Regions from separate parts of the Clostridium sp. BJN0013 genome, predicted to be linked through region 1. Evidence: predicted binding sites of a transcription regulator. Region 1 holds the regulator's gene; the other holds the start of a gene.
The links. Region 1 encodes Rex, which represses fermentation and respiration genes when NADH is low (regulators of the CRP and FNR family bind a similar motif). Its sites were predicted from a motif close to ATTGTTAANNNNTTAACAAT; they were not measured.
Positions count from the first base shown of each region.

Region 2: the regulator Rex is predicted to act here: its motif matches at 2,716-2,735, upstream of AB3K27_RS12275 (DUF47 domain-containing protein).

Region 1 covers NZ_CP162495.1:3,735,857-3,753,366, reverse strand. The annotation lists gene tsaD (tRNA (adenosine(37)-N6)-threonylcarbamoyltransferase complex transferase subunit TsaD) at 3-1,028, shown strand; gene AB3K27_RS19360 (pyruvate carboxylase) at 1,508-4,957, shown strand; gene AB3K27_RS19355 (patatin family protein) at 5,364-6,224, shown strand; gene AB3K27_RS19350 (insulinase family protein) at 6,304-9,225, shown strand; gene AB3K27_RS19345 (MTH1187 family thiamine-binding protein) at 9,410-9,697, shown strand; gene AB3K27_RS19340 (two-component system response regulator) at 9,833-10,372, shown strand; gene AB3K27_RS19335 (ABC-F family ATP-binding cassette domain-containing protein) at 10,572-12,482, opposite strand; gene AB3K27_RS19330 (redox-sensing transcriptional repressor Rex) at 12,802-13,434, shown strand; gene AB3K27_RS19325 (short-chain-enoyl-CoA hydratase) at 13,649-14,428, shown strand; gene AB3K27_RS19320 (acyl-CoA dehydrogenase) at 14,611-15,750, shown strand; gene AB3K27_RS19315 (electron transfer flavoprotein subunit beta) at 15,767-16,546, shown strand; gene AB3K27_RS19310 (electron transfer flavoprotein subunit alpha/FixB family protein) at 16,566-17,510, shown strand, end outside.
Region 2 covers NZ_CP162495.1:2,413,154-2,417,675, forward strand. The annotation lists gene AB3K27_RS12265 (DUF512 domain-containing protein) at 1-853, opposite strand, end outside; gene AB3K27_RS12270 (anion permease) at 1,045-2,043, opposite strand; gene AB3K27_RS12275 (DUF47 domain-containing protein) at 2,036-2,659, opposite strand; gene phoU (phosphate signaling complex protein PhoU) at 3,148-3,804, opposite strand; gene pstB (phosphate ABC transporter ATP-binding protein PstB) at 3,879-4,522, opposite strand, start outside.

The sequences.
Region 1 (17,510 bases):
TCATGGATAAAGATTTAAAAATACTTGCCATTGAAAGCAGCTGCGATGAAACTTCTGCAGCTGTAGTAGTTAATGGGAGAAGTGTATTGTCTAATATAATATCTTCCCAGATAGATATTCATAAAAAATTTGGAGGAGTAGTACCGGAGGTAGCCTCCAGAAAACATATAGAGGTTATAAGTGTAGTAGTAGAACAGGCTTTAGAAGAAGCTAAAGTAACATTTAAAGATATAGATGCTATAGGAGTTACTTATGGTCCTGGACTTGTAGGGGCACTTCTTGTAGGACTTCAATATGCAAAAGCATTGGCCTATGCTTTAAATAAACCTTTAATAGGGGTAAATCATATAGAGGGCCATATAAGTGCAAATTTTATACAATATAAAAATTTAAAACCTCCTTTTGTATGTCTGGTAGTATCTGGAGGCCATACCTATTTGGTGTATATGAAAGATTATGGGAAATTTGAGGTGCTAGGTCAAACCAGAGATGATGCTGCAGGAGAGGCATACGATAAAATTGCAAGAGCTATTGGCCTTGGATATCCAGGAGGACCTAAGGTTGATAAAATAGCGAGAGAAGGAAACCCAGATGCCATTAAATTTCCAAGAGCGAATTTTCATGATAATAAATCTCTGGATTTCTCCTTTAGTGGCTTAAAATCTTCAGTACTTAATTATTTAAATCAAAAAAGTATGAAAAAAGAAGATGTAAATAAGGCAGATATAGCTGCTTCTTTTCAAAAAGCTGTAGTTAGTTTTTTGGTAGATAATTCATTGAGGGCATGCAAATTAAAAAATGTCAATAAAATAGCCATAGCAGGTGGTGTAGCTTCCAATACTTGTCTTAGAGATACATTTAAAAGCCAGGGAAGTAAAAATAAAATAGATGTTTTATTCCCTGAACCCATGCTTTGTACGGATAATGCAGCTATGATAGGTAGTGCTGCTTATTTTGAATACATGAGGGGAAATACAAGTTCTTTAAATTTAAATGCAATTCCAAATTTAAAGATAGGAGAAAGATAATAATTCCTTATTATTAAACTCCACCTGAATCTAAGAATAACTTGATCAAAACAATTCAAAAAAATGTGACATATATGACACTAAATTAAAGTTCATATATGTTATTATTATTATTATATTTACATATAATATAGAGTAGCATAATTATTATATATAATACACTATTTACAAAAGCAATTTTAAGATATATAATAATTTGTGTTGAGATTGATTTTTTGTATAAAAAGAAGTTGCAAATATTACTTTAATCTATAGCTTTAGTTCATAAGAAATAAATCTATAAGTCTGTTTACATGTGCTACCATATAGATAGCATAGGGATATTTTAAGGCAATTAGTTATAATTAATATATGCAAGGATAAAAAAAATAAAATTCAATTGAAATAATTTTAATACTTATATATAATAGTATTATATTGTCTAAATTTAATGCTAGTTGTTAATAAATATGCAAAATATATATTTTTTATAAAAGGGGATGGTTGATTTGGTAAATAAATTTAAAAGAGTTCTAGTAGCTAATAGAGGAGAAATCGCCATAAGAATATTTAGGGCATGTGAAGAATTAGGAATAACTACCGTTGCTATATATTCAAAGGAAGATAAAAGAGCCCTCTTTAGAACTAAAGCGGATGAATCCTATCTATTAAGTAGCGATAAAGGGCCTATTGAGGCATATTTAGATATTGATGAAATAATAAATATAGCTTTAAAGAAAAAAATCGACGCAATACATCCAGGCTATGGATTCCTGGCAGAAAATCCTGAGTTGGCAAAAAAATGTGAACAAGCAGGTATTGAATTTATAGGACCTACTTCATCTATGATGGAAATGCTTGGAGATAAAATAAAATCCAAAATTGTTGCTAAAAAGGCAGATGTTCCTACAATACCGGGTATACAGGAGCCTATAAGAACAGAAGAACAGGCTTTGGAATTTGCAAGGTATTGCGGATATCCTGTTATGGTTAAAGCAGCTGCTGGCGGTGGCGGCAGAGGGATGAGAATAGTAAGGGAAGAAAAGGATCTTTTAGAATCCTACAATAGTGCTAAAAGTGAATCTAAAAAAGCTTTTGGATCAGAAGATATATTTATTGAAAAATATATTGAAAGTCCAAAGCATATAGAAGTTCAGATTCTTGGAGACAAACATGGAAATGTAGTTCATTTATATGAAAGAGATTGCTCTATACAAAGAAGGCATCAGAAAGTAATAGAATTTACACCATCTATAGCATTATCAGACGAAAAAAGAAAAGAGATATGTGAAGATGCATTAAAAATTGCAAGAAGTGTAGGGTATAGAAGTGCGGGCACTTTGGAATTTTTAGTAGATAAACATGGAAATCACTATTTTATAGAGATGAATACCAGAATTCAGGTAGAACATACAGTAACTGAAATGGTTACAGGAATAGATTTAGTTCAAGGTCAAATACTTGTTGCTGAGGGGTATGAGCTTGGTTCTAAAGAAATAGGAATAAAATCTCAAGATGACATAAAGCTGAATGGATATGCTATACAGTGCAGAATTACTACAGAAGATCCATTAAATAATTTTGCTCCAGACACTGGAAGAATTGATATGTATAGGACCGGTTCTGGTTTTGGTATAAGACTTGACGGAGGTAACGGATTTACGGGAGCCGTCATAAGTCCTTATTATGACAGTTTACTAGTAAAAAATATATCTTGGGCAAGAACCTTTGAAGATGCCATAAGAAAGTCAATACGTTCTATAAAGGAGACCATTATATCTGGAGTAAAAACTAACAGTGATTTCCTAATTAATGTTTTAAAACATGAAAGATTTATTAAAGGAGAATGTGATACTAACTTTATTGCAGATACTCCAGAGCTGTTTAATATAACTCCAAAACTTGATCCAGAGTTTAGTATAATGAAATATATAGGGGAAAAGGTAGTAAATGAGACTCGTGGGAAAAAACCATCCTTTAATGTGCCGGTAGTTCCTAAGGTAGATGAAAATCTAAAGTTAAGCGGTACAAAACAGATATTGGATGAACAAGGACCAGAAGGTCTGGTTAACTGGATAAAATCCCAAAAGAAGCTTTTGATTACAGATACTACTATGAGGGATGCCCACCAATCTCTTATGGCAACTAGGGTTAGAACTAGAGATATGCTTAAAATAGCAGATGCTCAATCAGTTTTGGCTAAGGATTTATTTTCTATGGAAATGTGGGGTGGAGCAACTTTTGATGTAGCATATAGATTCCTAAAAGAATGTCCTTGGGAAAGGGTTGAAAAATTAAGAGAAAAAATACCTAATATACTGTTCCAAATGCTTTTAAGAGGAGCTAATGCAGTAGGGTATAAGAATTATCCAGACAATGTTATAAGAGATTATATAACAGAATCTGCAAAATGCGGTATTGATGTATTTAGAATATTTGACTCATTAAACTGGTTAAAGGGAATGGAAGTTGCTATAGATCAGGTATTGAAGGAAGGTAAGATAGCAGAAGCGTGTATGTGCTATACAGGAGATATACTTGATAGCAGCAGAGGTAAATATACTTTAAAATATTATGTAAACTTAGCCAAGGAAATAGAAAAGACTGGAACTCATATTTTAGGTATAAAGGATATGTCTGCATTATTGAAACCTTATGCAGCATATGAGCTTATAAAGGCACTTAAAGATGAGATATCCATACCAATACATCTTCATACTCATGATACTACGGGCAATGGAGTAGCTACTGTGCTTATGGCAGCTCAGGCAGGGGTAGATGTAGTGGATCTGGCATTTAACAGTATGTCAGGACTTACAAGTCAGCCTGCATTAAATTCTGTAGTAGCGGCACTACAAAATACAGAAAGAGATACTGGATTTAACCTAGATGATCTTCAGAAAATAGCCAATTATTGGGAAGATGTAAGACCTGTATACAGTCAGTTTGAGTCAGGACTTAAATCAAGTACTGCAGAAATATATAAATATGAAATTCCAGGAGGACAATATTCTAACTTAAAACCTCAGGTTGAAAGTTTTGGATTGGGAGATAGATTTGAAGATATAAAAGAAATGTACAAAAAGGTAAATACTTTGGTAGGAGATATAGTTAAGGTTACTCCTTCTTCTAAAATGGTAGGAGATTTAGCTATATTCATGGTGCAAAATAACTTAGATGAAAATAATATATATGAAAAAGGAAAGAATTTGAATTTCCCTGATTCTACGGTATCATATTTTCAGGGTATGATGGGTCAACCTATGGGAGGACTACCTGAGAAATTACAAAAATTGGTATTAAAAGGGGAAAAACCTTTAGATGGAAGACCAGGAGAATTTCTTCCACCAGAAGATTTTGAAAAAATAGAGAAATATCTAACTAAAAAGTTTAAGAGGAAGTTTAATAAACAGGAACTTTTAAGTTATGCTCTCTATTCTGATGTATTTGAAAATTATTTGAAATTTATAGATGAATACGGAGATCTTAGCCGTATGGACAGTGATGTATTCTTCTACGGGCTTACAGAAGGAGAAATGTGTGAAGTTGAAATAGGCGATGGAAAGAGTTTGTTTATGCAGCTTCTTGACATTACTAAAGTTAATGCTGAAGGATGTAGGTTCCTGGTATTTGAAGTTAATGGAAACAAGAGAGATATACAAATAAAGGATAAATTAGCTTTTGCAGGAGGTTCTGCAGTTCAGCAAAGTGAAGCAGTTATGGCTGATAAGGACAATGAAAAAGAGATAGGAGCAAGTATACCAGGAAGTGTTATCAAGGTACTTGTAAAAGCAGGAGATGAAATTGAAGAAGGACAGACTTTAATTGTCATAGAGGCAATGAAAATGGAAACTAACGTTACTGCTAATGTTTCAGGTGTTGTTGAGGGAGTTTTTGTAAAAGAGGGTCAGAGGGTTAAAACTGGTGAACTTTTAGTTAAGTTAAAGTAAGCTGGTTTCAAAATAAAAGTTTCATGATTTAACCAAAGAACAATGTTTATTCTAAAATAACTGTAATATTTAATTATATAAGTAGGCACTATTTAAAATTTTTTAAATAAGAGATTTTAAATAGTGTTCTTTTTTTAGAATCACTTGATCTGAAAGTTGTAATTAGCGAATACCTCCGTATTTTTTAACTTGATTATTTAATAATAGATAACTTCACTAACTTAACCACTTATGTTAAAATATATTAACAATAAAAGTTTCATAATGAAAGTATATCTAATTTAATATAGAAGCTTATTGTTGTAATTTAGTATTTATTTTGACAATAATGTGGATTTTTGTGTAATATAAGGTAAAATTTCAAATGTTAAAATATGAAGCTATTGATAAGCGAGGTGCAAAACACATGGAAAATATAGGTTTAGTTTTAGAAGGAGGAGGTATGCGAGGTTTATATACTACAGGGGTATTGGATTTTTTCATGGAAAAAAATTTGTATTTTCCGTATGTTATAGGTGTATCTATGGGAGCTTGTAATGGATTGTCATATATATCCAAACAGAAAGGTAGAAATAAAAATATAAATATTAATTATGTGAATGATCCAAGATATTTAAGCTATAAAAATCTAATATTAAAAAGGAGTTTATTTGGAGCAGATTTTATATTTAATGAATTGCCCAATAAATTGGAAATATTCGATATAGATACTTTTACTAAAGCAAAAGAGAAATTTGTAGTCGCTGTTACAGATTGTGATAAAGGTGAACCTATATATTTTGAAAAAAGTGAGTGTAAAAATAAAGAGGTATACGATGTGGTGAAGGCTTCAAGTAGTTTGCCTTTTATGGCACCTGTTGTAAAATTTAGGGGATTAAACCTATTAGATGGAGGAGTGGCAGATCCCATACCTATAAAAAAATCTATAAAAGATGGAAATAATAAAAATGTGATTATTTTAACCAGAAATAAAGGTTATGTGAAAAAACCCTTTAAAATGAAATTTTTGACGCGAAGGATATATTCAGAGTATAAAGGTTTAACAAATGCTATACTTTATAGATATAAAAAATATAATAGTACTTTGGCCTATATAGAGAAACTGGAAAGAGAAGGTAAAGCTTTTGTCATGAGACCCAGGGAGAATTTAAAAGTTAAAAGAATAGAAAAAGATAAAAATAAACTTATAGAATTATATAATCAGGGGTATAAAGAAGCATCACAGTGTTATGATAAATTAAAGGAATGGATTAAACAATCAAAATAAATTATATTATAAATATAAGTTTTAATTTTAGTTAATGATATTAGTAAAATATATAAAATTATAGGAGAGAATTGATAATATGGATTTAGGAAAAATATATAATGGTTTTAAACTATTAGAGAAAAAAAATATAGAAGAAATAAACTCCATAGGAATGCTTTTTGAACATGAGAAAAGTGGCGCAAGGTTATTTTTTTTAAAAAATGAGGATGACAATAAAGTATTTTCCATAAGCTTTAGAACTCCTCCAGATGATAGTACAGGAGTACCTCATATACTTGAACATTCTGTGCTGTGCGGTTCTAGAAAATTTCCAGTAAAAGAACCTTTTGTAGAATTGGTAAAAGGTTCTCTAAATACTTTTTTAAATGCAATGACCTTTCCAGATAAAACTATGTATCCTGTAGCCAGTGTAAATAATAAAGATTTCTTAAATCTTATGGACGTATACTTAGATGCAACTTTTTATCCTAATATATATAAATATCCGGAAATTATGATGCAGGAAGGATGGCATTATGAATTGGATGATAAAGACAAGGAAATAACTTATAAAGGGGTAGTCTATAATGAGATGAAGGGAGCTTTTTCATCTCCGGAATCTATATTGTTTAGAAAGATATCAGAATCATTATATCCAGACACCCAGTATGGAGTAGAATCAGGGGGAGATCCGGATGTAATACCAGAATTAACTCAACAACAGTTTTTGGCTTTCCACAGTAAATATTACCATCCTTCTAATAGTTATATATATTTATATGGGGATATGGATATATTGGAAAAGTTAGAATTCATAGATAGAGAGTATTTAAGTAATTTTAACAAAAGACAAATAGATTCTACTATATTAGAACAGGCTCCTTTTGATTCCCAGAAGGAAATGATAATAAAATATCCTATTTCAAGTGGGGAAAAAGAAGAAGATAAAACTTTTCTGAGTATGAATTATTCAGTGGGAAAAGTTATAGATAATGAATTATATCTAGCTTTCGATATACTTGAACATTTACTTTTAGAAACCCCTTCTTCTCCTCTTAAAAAAGCTTTAATTGATGCTAATATAGGAAAAGATGTATTTGGGATATTTGAAGCTAGTATGCTTCAACCTATATTCAGCATAATAGTTAAAAATTCCAATGAAGATAAAAAGAATAGCTTTAAAGAATTGGTAAAAAAAACTTTAATAGATATTGTGAATAAAGGTATAGATAGAAAATTAATAGAATCTTCCATAAATATAAAGGAATTTCAGCTTAGGGAGGCAGATTATAAAGGATATCCTAAGGGATTAATATATGGAATGAAGTGTATGGATAGTTGGCTGTATGATGGAGAACCTTGGATGCATCTCTCCTATGAATCAGTATTAAATAAAATAAAATCACAGGTGGATAATAATTATTTTGAAAATATTATAGATAAATATATTTTAAAAAATAATCACAGTTCCATATTAATAGTTAAGCCAGAAAAAGGATTGACAGAGAAAAGGGAAGTAGAATTAAAAAAGAAGTTGAAGGATTTTAAGGAGAGCATTTCAGATAATGATATAGATAATATAATTAAAGATACTTTAAAATTAAAAGAAAGGCAAAATATCAGAGACAGTAAAGAAGACTTAATGAAAATACCCCTTTTGTCTATATCAGATATAGATCCGAAACCTAAAAAATTGGAACTTGTAGAGAAAAATAAAGATAAAGTAAAAATATTGTTTTACCCCATCTTTACCAATAGCATATATTATGTAAATCTATATTTTGATACGCAGGGAATAAAAGAAGAGTTAATTCCTTATATATCACTTTTAAGTACAGTACTTGGAAAGGTCAGTACAAAAAATTATGATTATGAGGATTTGACAAAAGAAATAAATATATATACAGGAGGTATAGGTTATTCACCACAGATATTTGGAGAAAATAAAAGCAATAAAGAATTTTATCCTAAGTTTATAGTGAAATCGAAGGTTTTGACCAATAACCTAGAAAAATTAATCTTACTATTAAAAGATATAATAAATTATACTAAATTTGATGAGAAAAAAAGATTGAAGGAAATAATCCAAGAAACCAAATCCAGAATGGAAATGACTATGTTTCAAAGGGGTCATATAGTGGTTGCAAACCATGTTTGTTCCTATTTTTCACCTATGAGTAGATATGAAGACATATTAGGTGGACTAGAGTTTTATAATTTTGTATGCCAGTTAGAAAAGAATTTTGAAGATAAAGTAGAGGATATAAGTAAAAAATTAAAAGAAGTTTCTAGTGAAATATTTAATAAGAAAAATTTAATTATAAATCTGACCTGTGAAGAGAAAGATTATAGCATTTTTGAGAATAAGGTAAGTGATTTAATTTCTGAATTAAAAGATGAAGAAGTAACTAAGGTAAAATACAAATTTGACTTAGAGGCTAAAAATGAAGGACTTATGACTTCTTCAAAAGTTCAATATATAGCTAAAGCTTATAATTATATGGAACTTGGCTATCCTTACACTGGAAAGCTTTTAGTTTTAAAGGCCATAGCTAATTATGAATACCTATGGAATCAAATAAGAGTTCAGGGAGGAGCTTATGGAAGCTTTGCTTCTTTCCAAAAAAATGGTAATGCATTTTTTACCTCCTATAGGGATCCTAATTTAAAACGTACTGTTGAAGTTTATAATAATGCAGCAGAATATTTTAAAAATTTCAGGGCAGATAGCAGACAAATGACTAAATATATAATAGGAACCATATCTGATTTAGACTTTCCACTATCACCTTCCATGAAGGGGGAACGTGCTACAGAATATAAGATAAAGCATATAACCTATGAGGATTTACAAAAGGAAAGAGAAGAAATATTGAATACTAAAGAAGAAGATATAGTTGCTTTTGCAGATTTGATTTCTCATATTATGAGTAAAGATAATATATGTGTTATGGGAAATGAAGAGAAGATAAGAGAGAATAAAGACATATTCAAAAATTTAGTAAGCTTATTTGAGTAAATCATCATTTTAGAGAATATTTAGAGAATATAAAGTTATGAAAAGTTAAAATCACTATATATTTTAGTGTAGGTGTGAAATTCCACAGTGTAATAATTTTATTATGTTATACTGTGGAGTAAGCTTTTGTATTCTAGTATAGTATTATTTATTATAAGGTATTTTAAATAATCAGGAGGGCATTATGGCGTTAGCAAATGTTAGTATACAGGTCTTGCCTGTAGTTGATGAGATAAATTTATATAAAGTGGTGGATAAGGTCATAGAATATATAGACTCTTGTGGAGTTAAGTATGAAGTAGGACCTATGGAAACTACAATGGAAGGTGAGTTAAGTGAGCTTTTAAAAATAGTAGAAGCCGCACAGGAAATATGCATAAAATGGGGTGCGTCTAGGGTGGTATCCATGATAAAAATAGATTATAAACCAAAAGGAGTTACTATGGAAGAAAAAATTAAAAAATATAGATAATGATCCAAGAGATTTCTAAATTTAGGGGAATATACATTGTATAATTCACTGTATGATTAATACTAAAATTTAGTTGAAAAATAGTAGTTTATGATTTAATATATAGAGTATATTAAAGGATATGGTGGTGAAGCCATGAGGAAAATATTATTAGTAAACGATTGTAAGCTTGAAAGTATTATTATGAAAGATAAATTGATAAATATAGGCTATCAGGTAGAAATTTCCAATGAATATGGTGCCTTTTCGAGAATTAATAAGTTTAATCCAGAAGTTGTTATAGTAAATTTTGTAATGAAGGAAATTACTGGAGATAAGCTTATAGAAAAAATAAAGATTAAAATGCCTAATATTGTTTGTATACTTTCATCCTGTGATAAGATAAATTCAGAAGATTTTAAAGAAAAAGGCGTAGATGAGATTATAAATACACCTATAGAAGAAAAGGAACTTTCTATATTGGTAGATAAAGCTATATCAAAATATCAGATCAAAAATAAATATGATGAGTCTGAAAATAATGGGATTGAACATGAAAAAAATGATAATATTGAACATAACAATGTAGGCTCTATACTCAAAAAAGCAATTTTGTTTTGTCCATACTGTAGGGGGGAATTAAATAATGTAAATAATTCTTTTACATTTTGTCCATACTGTGGTGAAAAACTATAATCAAGTAATTCTTAGATTTAGGTGGAGTTTGCTCATAAGGATTACTTTTTTTATCTGAACCTTCAAAGAACTTATCCAGAGGCGTATCAGTACTTACCCCCACTTTGAATAACATGGAGGTTTAGCTAATTGCCGCCTTCAGATAAAAGTTGTATAGGGAAATTAGATATATGCCTAATTCCCCTGCATGATTTATACCTTAAAACATTTTTTCCCAGATGTCGTATAAGTCATCTAATTTATTTTGTATAGTTAAAATTTCTGTGTGTATTTCACTGCTTTTATTAGAATCTGAGTAAACTTCTTCTAGGCATAGTTTCTGTTGTAATTCTAATATATAGTCTTCTAATTTTGATATTTGTTCTTCTGTAGTTTTTATCATAAGATTTTTTTTACGCTGATCTTTTTCGTAATCTTTTTTTCTCTTTTTATTATGCTGTATTTGAGTTTTAGTCTTAGAAATACTCACTTTTTCTTGAAATCTTAATGGATTTTTTTTCTTTTCTGTATAATAAGTATAATTACCTAAATATTCTTTTATTCCATTTTCACTTAATTCATATATTCTATTTATTGATTTATTTAAAAAGTATCTATCGTGAGATATTACAAGTACAGTGCCGTCATAATCTAGTAAAGCTTCTTCCAAAGCTTCTCGAGAAGCTATATCTAAATGATTTGTAGGTTCATCTAATAGCAAAAAATTAGATTTAGATAGCATTAGTTTTAATAAATTTATCCTGCATTTTTCCCCACCACTTAGGGAAGAAATTTTTTTAAATACATCATCTCCTGTAAATAAAAAGCTGGCTAATGCATTTCTAATCTCGGTAGTAGTGAGCTTTGGAAATTTATCCCACACCTCATCTATTGTGGTTTTTTCAGTGTCTAGATCAGACTGTTCCTGATCATAGTAGCCTATTATAACATTTTTACCTAATTTGCAAATTCCAGTATTAGCTTTTATTTGTCCCATAATTATTTTAAAGAGAGTAGTTTTGCCACAGCCATTTTTACCAACAATTGCTGTTTTATCTCCTTTCTTTACTTGAAAATTTAAATTTTGGAATAATAACTTCTCATTAAATCCTTTGCTTAGATTTTCTACATGGAGTACATCATTACCACTATTTATTTGAGTTTTAAACATTATATTTTTAAGTTTTATATCTTTATCTGGAGGAGGCAGTTTATCCATTTTATCTAACATTTTTTGCCGGCTTTCTGCTGCCCTTATACTTTTTTCTCTATTAAAGGATCTATATTTTTCAATAATTTCTTCTTGCTTTTTTATTTCCATCTGCTGTATATTATATGCTTTTAATTGAATCTCATAGTTCTTCTTTTTAAGTTCCAAAGAAGTGGTATAATTTCCATTGTAAAAATTTACATGGCCATTTATAAGCTCCATAGTTGACTGTGTTATGATATCTAAAAAGTATCTATCGTGGGAGATTATAATTACGGTTCCTTTATAGGATTTTAAGTACTCTTCAAGCCATTCTACAGCCTCTAAATCTAAATGGTTGGTAGGTTCATCTAATAAAAGTATGTCCGGCTTTGTTAAAAGCAGTTTACAAAGGGCAACTCTTGTTTTTTTACCTCCACTTATTATGTTTATGGAATTATGGAATTCATCCATAGAAAAACCTAGGCCCGTTAAAACTTTATTTATTTCTGCTTTGTAAGTATACCCCCCTCTATTTTTATAAAGTTCTGAATAGGTAGTATAATCATTAATCAATTTGCTTTGATAGTTCTCATCTTTGGAATTATAGGGTTCGTTCATTAAAATTTCCAATTTACTTAATTTGTTCTCTAAGTTAGTTATATCCTGAAATACAGTGAGCATTTCATCGTATATAGTATTTGAAGAATTCAATGATAGATGTTGGGTCAAATATCCTATTGTTTTAGTCTTATCTATAAACATATCTCCACTGTCTGGAGCTATCTTATTAGTTAAAATTTCAAATAGGGTGGACTTACCAGCTCCATTTGGACCTATTAGTGCTACACGATCTCCTTCGTTTATATTGAAAGTTACATTTTCTAATATGACATCTACTCCATAGCTCTTATGAATATTTTTACAGCTTAAAATGATCATAGTGATAACACCTTCCTTAATTTAATATTTTACTATGTAAAATGATTTTTTTATAGATTTTATTTAAAATATAGAAATTATTTATTGATATAATAGAAATCATTGATATAATAGATATAATACAAATATCAAAAAAATTGAAAAACCTTAATAAAAATATAAAATAATAAAAAACAGGGGATTAACATATGTTATAATTGAAGATAATACTATATAGCAATAAAATTGAATTATAAACTATAGTATAATTTATTTTAATATATAAATTTTAATATATAATATATAATTAAAAGATATAGTTATAGATATGAGGTGCAGTATGGATAAGAAAAAAGATATATCAATGTCTGTTATAAAGAGATTGCCTAAATATCATAGGTATTTAGGCAACTTAATGAGAAATGATGTAGATAGGATATCTTCAAAGGAGTTAAGCGAAAAAATAGGATTTACAGCTTCTCAAATAAGGCAAGATTTAAATTGTTTTGGAGATTTTGGTCAACAGGGATATGGGTATAATGTAAGTGAGTTATATAGTCAGATGTGCAATATACTTGGCCTTACGAAAGTATATAGAACAGTTATAATAGGTGCAGGGAATATAGGGCAAGCTATATCTAATTACATTGGTTTTGAAAAATTAGGTTTTGAATTAAGGGCCATATTTGATATAAACCCTAAACTTATAGGTATCAGTATTAGAGATATTGAAATAAGGGATATAGATTATTTAGCTGATTATCTTAAGGAAAATGTTATAGACATAGGTATAATATGTGTACCTAGTAATAATGGCCAAAAAGTTTGCAATATTCTGGTGAAAAACGGAGTGAAGGGTATATGGAATTTTGCTCCAGTAGACCTTATTGTACCAGAAGATGTAAAAGTAGAGAATGTTCATTTAAGTGATAGTTTATTGACGTTAAGTTGTCTTTTGAATGATGCAGAATAAACCCTAAAGGTATATATTTTTACTGTAAATGTTAAAATGCAATATTAATATAAAATTTATTTATATTTTATATTAATTTATATTGAAATATATAATGTTAAGGTATATAATAAGAAATGAAGTGAAAACTTCAATTATTTTTAAGTGTATTTGTGATATTATTAACAATACTTTGTTAATGTTGCTTTTAAAAGGTTTAGGAGGGAGGAGTAATATGGAATTTAAAAATATCATTCTTGAGAAAGATGGAAATGTGGCTTTGTTGACAATAAATAGGCCTAAGGCAATGAATGCGTTGAATTCAGAAACTTTAAAAGAAATAGATATGGCAATAGATAATATTGCTGAAGATGAAAATGTGTATGCTGTAATACTTACTGGTGCAGGTAAAGCTTTTGTGGCAGGAGCAGATATAACTGAAATGAAAGACTTGAATACAGTTGAAGGAAGAAAATTTGGAGTGCTTGGTAATAAAGTATTTAGGAAACTAGAAAAATTAGATAAACCAGTCATAGCAGCTGTAAATGGATTTGCTCTGGGTGGTGGCTGTGAATTGTCTTTATCTTGTGATATAAGAATAGCTTCATCAAAGGCTAAATTTGGCCAACCAGAGGTAGGTCTTGGGATTACTCCAGGTTTTGGGGGTACTCAAAGGCTTGCAAGAGTAGTAGGTGTAGGTATGGCTAAACAGCTTATATATACTGCTCAAATAATAAATGCAGAAGAAGCTCTAAGAATAGGGTTGGTAAATAAAGTAGTTGAACCAGATAAGTTATTAGAGGAAGTTAAAAATTTGGCAAATACTATAGCTGCTAATGCACCTGTAGCTGTTAGATTGTGTAAAGCTGCTATAAATCAAGGAATTCAGTGTGACATAGATACAGCTGTAGCCTATGAAGCAGAAGTATTTGGGGAATGTTTTGCTACAGAGGATCAAAAAGAAGGAATGACGGCATTCGTAGAGAAAAGAGACAAGACTTTTAAAAATAAGTAATTTAGTATTATAATAGATCAGATAAATAGCTTAAATAAAATTTAAGGTTATAATGATAACTCATATTCAATAAGCTGCAATCTTTATTTTGCTTAAAGGTTTACAAATAAAGATTGCAAAAAATGACAAATAAAAGCTATATGCTATATTTAGTATGAAAACTATTTAGGAGGTAAAAATAAATGGATTTTACATTAACAAGGGAACAACAATTTGTAGAACAAATGGTAAGTGAATTTGCAGAAAATGAAGTTAAACCTCTAGCTGCTGAAGTAGATGAAACAGAAAGGTTTCCTCAAGAAACAGTAGATAAAATGGCTAGGTATGGGATGTTGGGTATACCATTTCCAGTTGAATATGGTGGAGCAGGTGGAGATACTCTATCTTATATATTAGCTGTAGAAGGACTTTCAAAGGTTTGCGCTACAACAGGCGTTATACTCTCAGCACATACTTCACTTTGTGCAACACCTATTTACCAATTTGGTACAGAGGAGCAAAAACAGAAATATTTAATTCCACTTGCAAAAGGAGAGAAACTCGGAGCATTTGGTTTAACTGAACCTAATGCAGGTACTGATGCTTCTGGACAACAGACAACAGCTGTTTTAGATGGAGATAGTTATATATTAAATGGACAAAAAATATTCATTACAAATGGTGGAGCAGCAGATACTTTTGTAATATTTGCAATGACAGATAAAAGCAAAGGAAACCATGGAATAACAGCATTCATAGTTGAAAAAGGAATGCCTGGTTTTTCAATAGGAAAACTTGAAGACAAAATGGGAATAAGAGGATCATCAACTACAGAGCTTATATTTGAAGATTGTAGAGTTCCAAAAGAAAATATGTTAGGAAAAGAAGGAAAAGGTTTTGGTATAGCAATGAAGACTCTTGATGGAGGAAGAATTGGTATAGCATCACAAGCATTGGGTATAGCAGAAGGTGCTTTAGCTGAAGCGATTGCATATATGAAAGAAAGAAAGCAATTTGGGAAATCTCTTAATAAATTCCAGGGATTAGCATGGTATACAGCTGAATTAGATACTAAAATACAAGCTGCGAAATATCTTGTTTACAAAGCAGCAGTAAATAAGGACAAAGGTGTTCCTTATACAGTGGATGCTGCAAGAGCTAAATTAGCTGCAGCTACTGTAGCTATGGAAACTACAACTAAAGTTGTACAACTCTTTGGAGGATACGGATACACTAAAGATTATCCAGTAGAGAGAATGATGAGAGATGCTAAGATAACTGAAATATATGAAGGAACTTCAGAAGTACAAAAAATGGTTATTTCAGGAAGTTTATTTAAATAAATAGGAGGAGTTCATAATGAATATAGTAGTTTGCTTAAAACAAGTACCAGATACGAACGAAGTTAAAATAGATCCAAAAACAGGAACATTAATAAGAGAAGGCGTTCCATCAATAATAAACCCAGATGATAAAAATGCACTTGAAGAATCAATTGTTTTAAAAGAAAAAGTAGGCGGCAAAGTTACAGTAGTAAGCATGGGACCTCCACAGGCACAGGATGCGCTTAGAGAAGCTCTAGCTATGGGAGCTGACGAAGCAATATTAGTTTCAGATAGAGCTTTTGCAGGAGCAGATACTCAAGCTACTTCATATGCATTAGCAGGAGCACTTAAAAATTTAGACTATGATTTAATATTTGCAGGAAGACAGGCAATAGATGGAGATACTGCGCAGGTTGGACCTCAAATAGCTGAAAAATTAGGAATACCTCAGATAACATATGTAGAAAAAGTTGATGCAGAAGGAGATACTTTAACAGTTAGAAGAGCTTGGGAAGATGGCTATGAAATAGCAAAAGTTAAGACTCCAGTGTTATTAACTGCTATAAAAGAATTAAATGTACCAAGATATATGAGCATGAAGAACATATTTGAAGTTTTTAACAAAGAAGTTAAAGTATGGAGTGCTGATGATTTAGCTGTAGATAAGGAAAAACTTGGCCTTAAAGGTTCTCCAACAAAAGTTAAGAGATCACATACAAAAGAAGCCAAAGGCGCAGGGGAAATCGTTAATAAACCAGTAAAAGAAGCAGTAACATATGCAATTTCAAAATTAAGAGAAAAACATGTCATTTAATATATAGGAGGGGTTTAGAATGAACATAGCAGATTACAAAGGTGTATGGGTATTTGCTGAACAAAGAGATGGAGAACTACAAAAAGTAGCACTTCAATTAGTTGGAAAAGGAAGAGAATTAGCAGACACTTTAGGAGTAGAGTTAACTGCTGTATTACTTGGTAGTGATATAGATGATGTAGCAAAAGAGCTTGTTGCACATGGAGCAGATAAAGTTTTATATGCAGACAGCCCTCTCTTAAAACATTTTACTACAGATGCTTACGCTAAAGTAATTTATGAATTAATACAAGAAAGAAAGCCAGAAATATTACTTATAGGAGCTACATTTATAGGAAGAGATTTAGGCCCAAGAATTGCAGGTAGAGTTGGTACAGGTCTTACAGCAGACTGTACAGGACTTGATATAGAAGAGTCAACAAAGAACTTGATGATGACAAGACCAGCGTTTGGTGGAAATTTAATGGCAACTATAGCATGTGAGAAGACAAGACCTCAAATGTCAACAGTAAGGCCAGGAGTTTTCGACAAGCTTCCAAGAGATGCATCAAGAACTGGAAAGATAGAAAAGATTGCTGCAAACGTTACTAAGAGCGACATCAGAGTTGACGTAGTTGAAGTAGTTAAGTCTGCTAAAGATACAGTAGATATTTCAGAAGCAGACGTAATTGTATCAGGAGGAAGAGGACTTGGTGGTCCAGATGGATTCAAAGTTCTTAAAGAATTAGCAGATTTGTTAGGCGGAACTATAGGTGGTTCCCGTGCAACTATAGATGCTGGCTGGATAGATAAGAGTTATCAGGTTGGACAGACAGGTAAGACAGTAAGACCAGGACTTTATGTTGCATGCGGAATATCAGGAGCAATACAGCATTTAGCAGGTATGCAGGAAAGTGGATTTATTGTAGCTGTAAATAAGGATGAAGGTGCTCCAATAATGCAAGTAGCGGATCTTGCTATTGTA
Region 2 (4,522 bases), 1.3 Mb from region 1:
CATAAAATTCAGCAGGGGGAATTTCCTTCTTTGAAACAATATAAAATTCATCAGAAAATCTTACAAAGGGAGCTCCTACTTCTTTTATATACTTTTTCTGAAGTTCTTCTGCTATTTTTAATTGCTCTCTAGCAGAATTTTTATCATATTGTTTTAAATTAAAAAGTCCCTGTCTATATTTTGTAATTCCTACAGGTACTACTGCCACATTTTCCACTCCCGGATATAATTTATAAAGATCTTCTATAGTTCTTCTCAATTCCTCACCATCATTTATGTCAGGACACAATACTATCTGACAATTTATTTTTATACGATTTCTTGTGAGTCTCTTTAGCAACTTATATATATTCCCTGCAAATCTGTTATTTATCATTTTTATTCTCAATTTGGGATTAGTAGTATGCACCGATACATTTATAGGACTTATTTTGTATTTAATTATCCTATCTATATCCTCTTCACGCATATTGGTAAGAGTAACAAAATTGCCCTGTAAAAATGCCAATCTTGAATCATCATCCTTAAAATAGAGAGTTTTTCTCATTCCTTCTGGCATTTGATCTATAAAACAAAAAATACAATTATTATGGCAACTTCTTGGTTTATCTAAAATTGCATCTTCAAATTCCACTCCTAAATCCTCATCATATTCTTTTTCTATTTCTAGGCTCCATATTTCTCCATTTTTCTTTTGGATTTCTACTTCCACATAATCATCACTTATGAGAAATTTATAGTCTATGATATCTTTAACTTCCATATTATTAATGGATATAAGATAATCTCCTACTTCCATTTCCATTTCTTGGGCAATACTTCCAGGTTTAATTGCCTTAATTCTATTTCTCATGCATATAACTCCCAGTTAAAATTTTGATTTTTTGGAAACTTCAAAATAAAATATATGTAAAAAAGACCATTTACACACTTAGAATATACTCTAATATGCCTATTTAGTCAATTATTAAAGTTTTTAAGTATATACACCAAAAAAATAAAAAATCTCTCTAAAATTTATTTATAGAAGAGATTTTTCTAAAATTAAATTAATTCTATTAAAAATATTAAAATTCCCGAAATAAAAGCACAGCCAGGTATTGTAACTATCCAGGTAAAAACTATATCTTTTACCACAGTCCACCTTACCGCTGAAAATCTTTTAGATGCACCAACTCCCATTATAGCCGTAGTTATTATATGAGTTGTACTAACCGGTGCATTAAACATAGTAGCTGTAAATATCACCGCAGAAGCTCCCATTTCTGCTGAAAAACCATTTACAGGCGCCATTTTAGCCATTTTACATCCCATAGTTTTTATTATCTTTTTTCCTCCAAGGCTTGTACCTAAAGCCATAGACAATGCACAACAAAATTTTACCCACAATGGAACAGAAAACACTTGAAGAAAACCTGCACTCACCAATGTCATAGTTATAATTCCCATGGTTTTCTGGGCATCATTTCCTCCATGATTAAGAGCTATTAGCATGGCAGAAAATATCTGGGCTTTTGAAAAAATTTTAGTTACCGTACTGGGTTTTGTATTTTTTAAAATCATATTCATAATAGTCATGAATGCAAATCCTATTATAAATCCCATTATAGGTGATAGTATAAGCCAAAGTATAACTTCAAAAAAAAGACTCCCCCAATTGATTATCAGAAAAGAACTTTTATATACAATTGCAGAACCAACTAATCCTCCTATTAATGCATGAGAAGAACTGCTTGGTATGCCAAAATACCAGGTTATTAAATTCCAGATTATAGCACCTAAAAGTGCTGCTATAATTACACTCTGAGTAATATCATTGGGGTTTACTATACCTTTTCCTACTGTTTGTGCTACCTTTACACTCATAAATGCCCCTGCAAAATTAAAAAAAGCTGACATTATTACTGCCTCTTTAAGTGTCATCACCCTAGTGGATACACAACAAGCTATAGCATTGGCGCTATCATGAAAACCATTTATTGTATCAAATATTAGGGCAATTATTACTATCACTATTGTTAAAATTAAAGTACTGCTAAGCATTTTTCATTACTACTCCTTCAATAACATTAGCTAGATCTTCACAAGCATCCAGTGTATTTTCTAGATATTGATATATTTCTCTCCACTTTATAACATCTATAACTTTCATATCTTTTCTAAATATATCTCCAATAGCTTTCCTTGAAAGAATATCTCCTTGTTCTTCTATTCTATTTACTTCTATTATTCTTTTAGCTAAATGTTTACTTGTCTTCATATTCTTCAATTCTTCCATTATGGAAATCAATTCCTTACAACAATCAACTATCATCTTGCTTAAAACACGAGCTTCCTCAGTACACTCACTTACATTAAACATAACAAACCTACTAGCTGTAGATTCTATTAGGTCAATAATATCATCTGTATCTTTTGCTATAACATATATATCCTCCCTATCAAATGGAGTAATGAATGTGCTATTTAACTGTTCTAATAATTCATGTTGTTTTTTGTCTCCTTCGTGTTCCACCTCTTTTAACTTTTTTAAATTTTCTTCTGAATTTTCAAGGTCATCCAAAAAATCTAATAAAATTTTTGAAGCTTTATAAGCAATATTTGCGGTTTGCACAAAAAACTCATAAAACTTGTCTTCCTTTGGAGTAAAAGTAAACATCATATCCCTCCCGGCATTGAAAGTATACATTTTCGACCTTATAAGTATACCATAAATTTGATAAAAATTAAATAAAAGATTTCATAACTTAACATAATATGTTTACATATAATTATTACATAAATTTCAATTATATTGTAAAATCCTGAGTTTTCATAATAATTATGTTTTATGTTTTGAAATTACATAAAAAAGGGGCTGTCACATAATTAAATTTCATATGCAACAACTTATTTTTTACTCAAATATAAATGTTTTTTAAAATTCAAGCCTTTATTGACAAAATCAACAAGTTTTGTAAAACAAATTTCAGAGAGGAATGTTAAAACTGAATTCATGCTCCTATGTTTAAAGTACGCTAAAAATTCAGCTAATATAAATTTTTTAAGCAAAAAATTTATATTACTGATTTTTTCAATATATAAAAATGGAGCACTGTAAAACTACTTTAAAAAAGTAGTTTTGCAACACCCCTAGCATCCACATAATTATTCATTTAAATCCTTCTGTTCTCCCGTAACTAAATATATAGTTCCTTCACATATATTAGTCACATGATCTGCTATTCTCTCTAAATATTTACATACAAATAGCATTTGAGTCATCTGATCTACTTTACTATTATCCGTTCTCATAACTTCTATTAATTCTTTAAATACATTCTTATACAATCTATCGATATCGTCATCCATTTCGCAGGCACTATAGGCTCCATCAACATCTCTATCTACATAAGCATCTAGAGCCTTTTTTATCATATCGTTAACTATTTTAGCTATTTCAGATATATTTATCAATTTCTTTATATATTTTTCCCCTTTTAGTTTTATAGTTATTTTGGCTATATCTACAGCATGATCTGCCATTCTTTCAAGATCTGTTATTATTCTAGCTGTTGTAAATATTGTCCTTAGATCTATGGCCAGAGGCTGTTCTTTTGCAGTGAGTTTTATACATTTATCTTCTATCTCTCTATATAGATCATCTACTAAGTCATCATTTTTTATGGTCTCTTTTGCCAAATTCTCATCCTGTTTAACTAGTGCCTCTATACACTGATGAATTTGTTTTTCTACCATACTTCCCATTCTCAATACATCATTATGCATTTCTTCCAATGCATAGTCAAATGCCTTTCTGGTCATAATAACCACCTCTTTTCAATTATTAATTATATTATGACATATATTACAATATTTAAAAAGTATTTTCAATAAAATTAGCCAAATCTTCCTGTGATATAATCCTCTGTTCTCTTATCTTTAGGTTTATAAAAAATATCTTCTGTTTTTTCGGCTTCAATAATTTCCCCATTTAAGAAAAAGGCCGTATAATCGGATATTCTCCCTGCCTGCTGCATATTATGAGTCACTATTATTATGGTATATTTCTTCTTTAACACATCCATAAGTTCTTCTATTCTTAATGTAGATATGGGATCCAGTGCTGAAGTAGGTTCATCCATTAAAAGTACATCTGGTTGTACCGCAAGAGTTCTTGCTATGCACAACCTTTGCTGTTGTCCTCCAGATAGGCCAAGTGCATTTCTGTCTAATCTGTCTTTCACCTCATCCCAAATGGCTGCGTCTCTTAAGCTATTTTCTACTAATTCGTCTAATACGCTTTTTTTCTTCATACCGTGTATTCTTGGTCCATAGGCTACATTATCATATATAGACATGGGAAATGGGTTAGGACTTTGGAATACCATTCCAACTCTTTTCCTTAAATCTATAACGTCATAATCTCTGTATATATTCTTACCTTCAAAAAATACTTCTCCTTCAATTTTAACCGAATCTATTAAATCATTCATCCTGTTTAAAGTTCTTAAAAAAGTTGATTTTCCACATCCTGAAGGTC